DNA from 2 places in the Bacillus sp. JJ1503 genome. Region 1 is predicted to be linked to the other one. Evidence: riboswitches for the same ligand, from Rfam matches in the RefSeq annotation. Region 1 holds a riboswitch; the other holds the start of a gene.
The links. A riboswitch is a leader RNA that binds a small molecule or an ion and turns the genes downstream of it on or off. The one in region 1 is predicted to bind glycine.
Positions count from the first base shown of each region.

Region 2: another riboswitch for glycine. It lies ahead of glyA (serine hydroxymethyltransferase); the one in region 1 lies ahead of lpdA (dihydrolipoyl dehydrogenase).

Region 1 covers NZ_JBALOZ010000192.1:38,727-42,154, reverse strand. Annotated here, with positions in the region: gene purU (formyltetrahydrofolate deformylase) at 1-315, opposite strand, end outside; gene lpdA (dihydrolipoyl dehydrogenase) at 336-1,736, opposite strand; glycine riboswitch at 1,829-1,924, opposite strand; glycine riboswitch at 1,925-2,026, opposite strand; PreQ1 riboswitch class I at 2,225-2,269, shown strand; gene V7149_RS15085 (QueT transporter family protein) at 2,278-2,763, shown strand; gene V7149_RS15080 (aspartate kinase) at 2,799-3,428, opposite strand, start outside.
Region 2 covers NZ_JBALOZ010000499.1:766-4,193, forward strand. Annotated here, with positions in the region: gene V7149_RS25885 (amino acid permease) at 1-1,020, shown strand, start outside; glycine riboswitch at 1,159-1,260, shown strand; glycine riboswitch at 1,261-1,352, shown strand; gene glyA (serine hydroxymethyltransferase) at 1,547-2,800, shown strand; gene V7149_RS25895 (Lrp/AsnC family transcriptional regulator) at 3,199-3,428, shown strand, end outside.

The sequences.
Region 1 (3,428 bases):
ATGATCCATTTTGGATACAAAAATCGCCATCCTCTTTCTCTTCTTAGAACTGCTAAGCTGCCAGTCCATAGAATGATTTTGAGCAATTTCATGCAAACCCTGTTCCAATCCTTCAATAGATGTGTCAAAGTTTTGTAAATCAAACTCAATCCGCATAAAAAATCTGCCTGCATGAGGGTCGGTTGTATGCTGATCAAAGTGAACAATATTCGCTTGATGCTCTAATAAAAAATTGGAAATGATCGAAATAATCCCCGGCTTTTCTGGGCACGAAATCAGTAATACGCCTCTATTTCCTTTTTCTCTCGTTGTCATTGTAACACCTCAATTCAAAATTAAGCATGAATGGCTCTTCCATCTACTGCTAATGCAGCCTCCCCGATTGCTTCTGCTAACGTTGGATGAGGATGAATCGTTCTAGCAATGTCCATTGATGTAGCTTCAAGAACGCGAGCAAGACCTGCCTCTGTAATCATATCTGTCACATGCGGGCCAACCATATGGACACCGAGCAGCTTTTTCGATCCTTCTTCAACAACCATTTTCACAAATCCATCTGATTCGCCGTAAACAAGGGCTTTTCCGATTGCACGGAATGAGAATTTCCCTGTTTTCACCTCGTAACCTTGCAGCTTTGCTTCTTCCTCTGTTAGCCCTACACTCGCAACCTCAGGACTGCTATATATACATTTTGATACTAGTGTTGGATCCAGCGGCGTTGGATTTTTACCTGCAATATGTTCTATCGCGATCATTCCTTCATGTGAAGCTACATGTGCCAGCTGCAATCCTCCAATGACATCTCCAATTGCGTAAATATTAGACTCATCTGTTTGATAGTATTCGTTTGTAACGATAAACCCGCGCTCAACGTTAATGGTCGTGTTCTCAAGACTTATCGACTCGATATTAGGTAGTCGGCCTACAGAGACGAGAAGTTTGTCTGCAGAAAAGGTTTTCTCTTCGCCCCGATGCTCTGCTTTAATTGTTACACCATCGCCTTTTTCCAGGGACTGAGGAAGCACCTTAGCACCTGTAACAATCTTAACCCCTTTTTTCTTCATTAAACGCTGTACTTCCTTAGATATATCTACATCCTCTGTCGGAATAATTCGATCAGCAAATTCAATCACTGTTACTTCCAATCCGAAATCAACGAGCATAGAAGCCCATTCAATCCCAATCACACCGCCGCCAACAATAATAATCGACTTTGGCAGTTCTTCCATTTGAAGCGCTTCATCCGATGTCATGACATACTTTCCATCGGCTTCTAGTCCTGGAAGTGTCCGTGGACGTGATCCAGTTGCAATTACTATATTTTTAGGAGCAAGAATGATTTCCTCTTCCCCATTATTCAAATCTACCAATATGTTTCTAGACTCTAGGATTCTGCCTTTTCCTTCATAGACATCAATTTTTCCTTTTTTCATTAAGTGCTGCACACCTTTAAACAGGCGATCAGTAATCTCAGCTTTTCTTGCCTGTACCTTGGAAAAATCAAGTCCAACTTCAGGGGCTATAACACCATATGCTTCTGCATTTTTTGTCGTTGCATAAACCTCCGCGCTTCGAAGTAATGCCTTACTCGGAATACAACCTGCATGTAGACATGTTCCTCCAAGCTTTCCTTTTTCAACAACCGCAGCTGTTAAACCTAATTGAGAGGCACGAATAGCCGCAACGTATCCGCCTGTACCGCCACCTATAATGACTACATCATATTCTTTGGTCAAATCATTCTCTCCTTTGGATATATTGTGAACATTTTAACAATCAATCCCTAAATTTATCCACGAAAAAAAGGACAGAAAAAGGGTAAGATTGTTTACCCTTCTCTGTCCTTTTACCTGAGAGTTTAAGCCCAAATTAATAATGGGGTCCCCTTGGGTGTCGTCTAGTTTTTACGAGCTCTCCAGAGATGCGTCCCGTTGTGGTTCCTCTACCTGAGAGATTTGTTCCAAGGGTCTTTTTGGAACTTGCTCCTTCGGTGGCTTGTCGTAATGCTCTCTCCCACAACCGTCATCCGCCTGTATTGAATTTTCTATAAATTTAGAATAATACTTTAGCGCTGTAATGTCAAGCATTTTTACAGAATCTTAATCTTTTTTGGGAAAAAGTTCACAAAGTGTTCATTCCTGTATGAAAACCACAAACTCTTTTTACAATAATTGTAGATTGACAGCATTTGATCTGCCTATTAAAATATTATCTTTGGGTACCCGCCCACGTGGTTCGTAACCATCCCACGATAAAAAACTAAGGAGAGAATTTAATATGAAAGTAAAAACGCTTGTCGGAAATGGCATTTTAGCAGCTTTATATATTGCTGTCTCCATGCTGATCCAGCCTTTTGGATTTACTAATATCCAGTTTCGTGTTTCCGAAATGTTTAATCATCTAATCGTCTTTAACAAGAAATATATTTTCGGAATGGTATTAGGTGTATTTTTAACGAATTTATTATTTTCACCAATGGTCGCGTACGATCTTATTTTCGGTGTCGGACAAACACTGATTTCATTATTAATCACGATTGCATGCTGCCGATTTATTAAAAATATTTGGGCACGCATGGTAGTAAACACACTTGTTTTCACCTTTACCATGTTCCTTATTGCCTTAGAGCTTCATCTTGCCTTTGGCTTGCCATTTATGTTTACATGGCTCACAACCGCTATTGGCGAATTCATCGTAATGGCAGTTGGAATGCCTATTATGTATGCATTAAATAAACGTGTAAATTTTGAAAAGGCCATTTAGTAAAAGAGTTGGCGTGTGCCAACTCTTTTTTATATTCATACTGTAACTGCTGCAAAAAACTCGTTATAAAGTGCCCGGACCGCTCGATTCTCATCGATTTCCTTCACACCAAACATCATGCTCACCTCAGAGGAGCCTTGGTTAATCATTTCGATATTAACCCCCGCTTTTGCCAAAGCCTTTGATGCTCTTGCTGTTGTACCAATATTGTGGCGCATTCCTTCACCTACAACCATGATAAGCGCAAGACTATGCTCAATCACGACTTCATCAGCATCTAGCTCTGTCTTAATTCGACCAATGATCTCCTCTTCCATACCTGGAGCAAATTGATTTTCCCTTAAAATAATGGAAATATCATCGATTCCTGAAGGTGTATGCTCATAGGAAAGACCATAGCTTTCTAATATCTCCAATAGCTTTCGGCCAAATCCAATTTCTCTGTTCATTAAGTATTTACTAACATAAATGCTGCAGAAGCCTTCGTCACTTGCAATCCCAATAACCGGGCCATTTGTATTGTCCCGCTCATAAACAATTCGAGTGCCTGGTGCCGATGGATTATTCGTATTCTTTATATGTACAGGTATCCCCGCTCGGAATGCCGGAACAAGTGCCTCATCATGTAAAACACTGAATCCCGCATAGGAAAGCTCACGCATTTC
Region 2 (3,428 bases), on a different contig from region 1:
AGTGTACCACAGTGGATGCCAGCTTTAATTGCGCTTGTCGTGTTGCTCGTTATGAACCTGGCAACTGTAAAACTTTTTGGCGAATTGGAATTTTGGTTCGCATTAATTAAAATTATCGCGATTCTAGCACTAATTGTCGTTGGAATTTTTATGATTATTACTGGCTTTACCTCGAATGCAGGCACAGCTAGTCTCACGAATTTATGGAGTCACGGCGGAATGTTCCCGAATGGCTTAAATGGCTTTATTCTCTCATTCCAGATGGTCGTGTTTGCGTTTGTTGGTATTGAGCTTGTGGGACTGACAGCAGGTGAAACGAAAGATCCAGAAAAAGTAATCCCAAAAGCAATTAATAGTATTCCTATTCGGATTATTATTTTCTACATTGGTGCACTGATTGTTATTATGAGTGTATATCCGTGGAACTCGATCAACCCAATGGAAAGTCCGTTCGTTCAAGTTTTCGTAGGACTAGGTATCACAGCTGCTGCTGGTATCGTCAACTTTGTCGTTCTTACATCCGCAGCTTCTGCAGGTAATAGCGCCGTTTTTAGTACAAGCCGGATGCTATACTCTCTTGGAAAAGATAATAATGCACCTGTTCCATTTACAAAACTTGATTCCCGTAAAGTACCTTCCAATGCATTGATCTTTTCAACTGGCGTCATACTCATTTCTGTTGTTTTAAACTATGTAATGCCAGAGGGAGTATTTACACTGATTACAAGTGTTTCTACCGTATGTTTCATCTTCATTTGGGGAATTACGGTTATCAGCCATTTGAAATACCGTAAAACAAGGCCAGATTTAGCGAAAGTGAATAAATTTAAATTACCGCTTTATCCATTTTCCAATTACTTGATTCTTGCTTTCCTAGCGTTCGTTCTTGTAGTACTTGCACTAGCGGAAGATACTCGTGTTGCCTTGTTTGTAACTCCTGTTTGGTTTATTATTCTGGTTGTGATTTATAAGATTCGGCAAACAAAGGCAAATCATGAGAATAAAGGAAATGTAGCGTAAAATTTAGATGCAATGGATAAAATTCCGATTAGCATGGTGATCAACACTTTCTAAATTAATAAAGTTTTTCCAGAAAAATATTGACATATTATGATAAAACTCTTATTCTAATAATTACAAAAATTAAATATAGTACGGATGATAGTTGTGGGAGAGTGTAGTCGTCAATACCACCGAAGGAGCAAGTTCCAAAAATACCCTTGGAACTAATCTCTCAGGTAGAAGAACTACAACTGGACGTTACTCTGGAGAGCGCGTTTAATTAAACGCCACCAAAGGGGAAGACTCTTATAAAGAGTTAAACTCTCAGGTAAAAGGACAGAGAAGGGGGAGAGAGCGCATCAATACCCTTTTCTGTCCTTTTTTGTGTTCAAAAAATGACAGCAAAGCGTATTGTCTACCTGCCTTTGTCTTGGAAAAGAATAAATGTAGCTGAACAAACGATTTTTAAATTCCCAAAATTGCAAATTTATAATTTTTAAAACAGCTAGGGAAAGTCAGAATTGAAAATCAAGGAGGAATAGATATGAGTTTACGGGAAAATGATTCAACCATTTTTGAAGCGATCGAGAAGGAAAGTCACCGCCAGCATCATGCATTAGAGTTAATTGCATCAGAAAATTTTGTAAGCGATGATGTATTAGAAGCCATGGGGAGCGTATTGACTAATAAATATGCAGAAGGGTACCCAGGTAAGCGTTATTACGGTGGATGCGAAAATGTAGATGTTGTTGAAAATGTTGCTATTGAACGTTTAACTAAATTATTTGGCGCTAAATTTGCAAATGTCCAAGCTCACTCAGGTGCCCAAGCGAATACAGCTGTATTTTTTGCCTTGCTTCAGCCAGGCGATAAAATTATGGGAATGAATTTATCACACGGTGGGCATCTAACCCATGGAAGTCCGGTAAACATGTCAGGAAAATGGTTTGAGGTTGTGTCTTATGGAGTAAGAGAAGATAATCACCTGATCGATTATGATGAACTTGAAGCAATTGCTGAAAAAGAACAGCCAAAATTAATTATTGCTGGCGGAAGCGCATATACAAGAATAATTGATTTTGCCCGATTTAGAGAAATTGCCGATAAAGTTGGCGCAAAATTGATGGTTGATATGGCGCATATTGCAGGACTTGTTGCTGCAGGTCTACATCCTTCACCTATTCCGTTTGCAGATGTCGTGACTAGCACAACGCATAAAACATTAAGAGGTCCACGTGGCGGTATTATTTTGACGAATGATGAAGATATAATTAAAGCTATTAATAAAGCCGTGTTCCCTGGAATTCAAGGCGGCCCACAAATGCATATTATTGCTGCGAAGGCTGTTGCATTTAATGAAGCATCCCAGCAAAGTTTTAAAGAGTATGCTAAACAAGTCATCGAAAATGCAAAAACACTTGGTCAAGAGTTAGTGAAAGAAGGCGCAGCCCTCGTTTCTGGAGGAACCGATAATCATATCGTATTACTAGATGTTCGCCCTTGGGATTTAACAGGCAAAGAGGCGGAAAAGCTGCTTGAAGAAGCAGGCATCACCGTCAACAAAAACACGATTCCATATGATCCACAAAGTCCGTTCGTAACAAGCGGAATCCGCATGGGGACACCAGCGTTAACAACGCGGGGAATGAAAAAAGAAGAAATGGTGCAAATTGCGAAAGTTATCGCAGCTGTCTTGAAGAGCAAAGGGGATTCAGAGGTTTTAGAAAAGGCAAAGGAAACAACAAAAAGCATTTGTGCTGAGTTTCCGTTATTTCAACAACAGCCAGTTCTTGTATAAGAAAGACATTGTAAAGTGGGTGTCCAAAAGTAACTTTTGGCCACCCTTTTTTTGCATAAAAAACTTTAAATCCGACATTTTTGTAATAATTAAGTCACCACAACGAATTATCTAAAGGAACTATTTTCTTAAGTACATTCAAAATCCCACGAACCAATTAGTTCTTCCAATAGACATTGAAGACCTCATTCCCAAACCACATCTTGTCGAATTGTCGATTTAGCAGTTGGAAAAATGCACTCCTATTTGCTTGCATTTCTTCATCCTGATGATAATCGTCTTCCCAATCATCCATTAAAACTAGTTAATTAATTCAGAGTTTATTAAATTTTCTTCTCTATTTGGTCAGTTATAGCGTATAATACTTTTGATTTGATCGGAGAAAGGGTTGATAATTAATGGATAATATTGATAAGAATATCCTTCAACTATTAACAAATAACGGGCGAGTATCATATGTAGAGATTGGAAAACAATTAGGTTTATCACGAGTTGCTGTCAGAGAAAGAGTAAATAAATTAGTAGAAGACAAGGTTATCGAACAATTTACTGTAGTAATAAATAGCGAAAAGGTTGGAAAAAATGTTTCTGCTTTTTTTGAAATAGATTGTGAACCTAGTTCACTCGT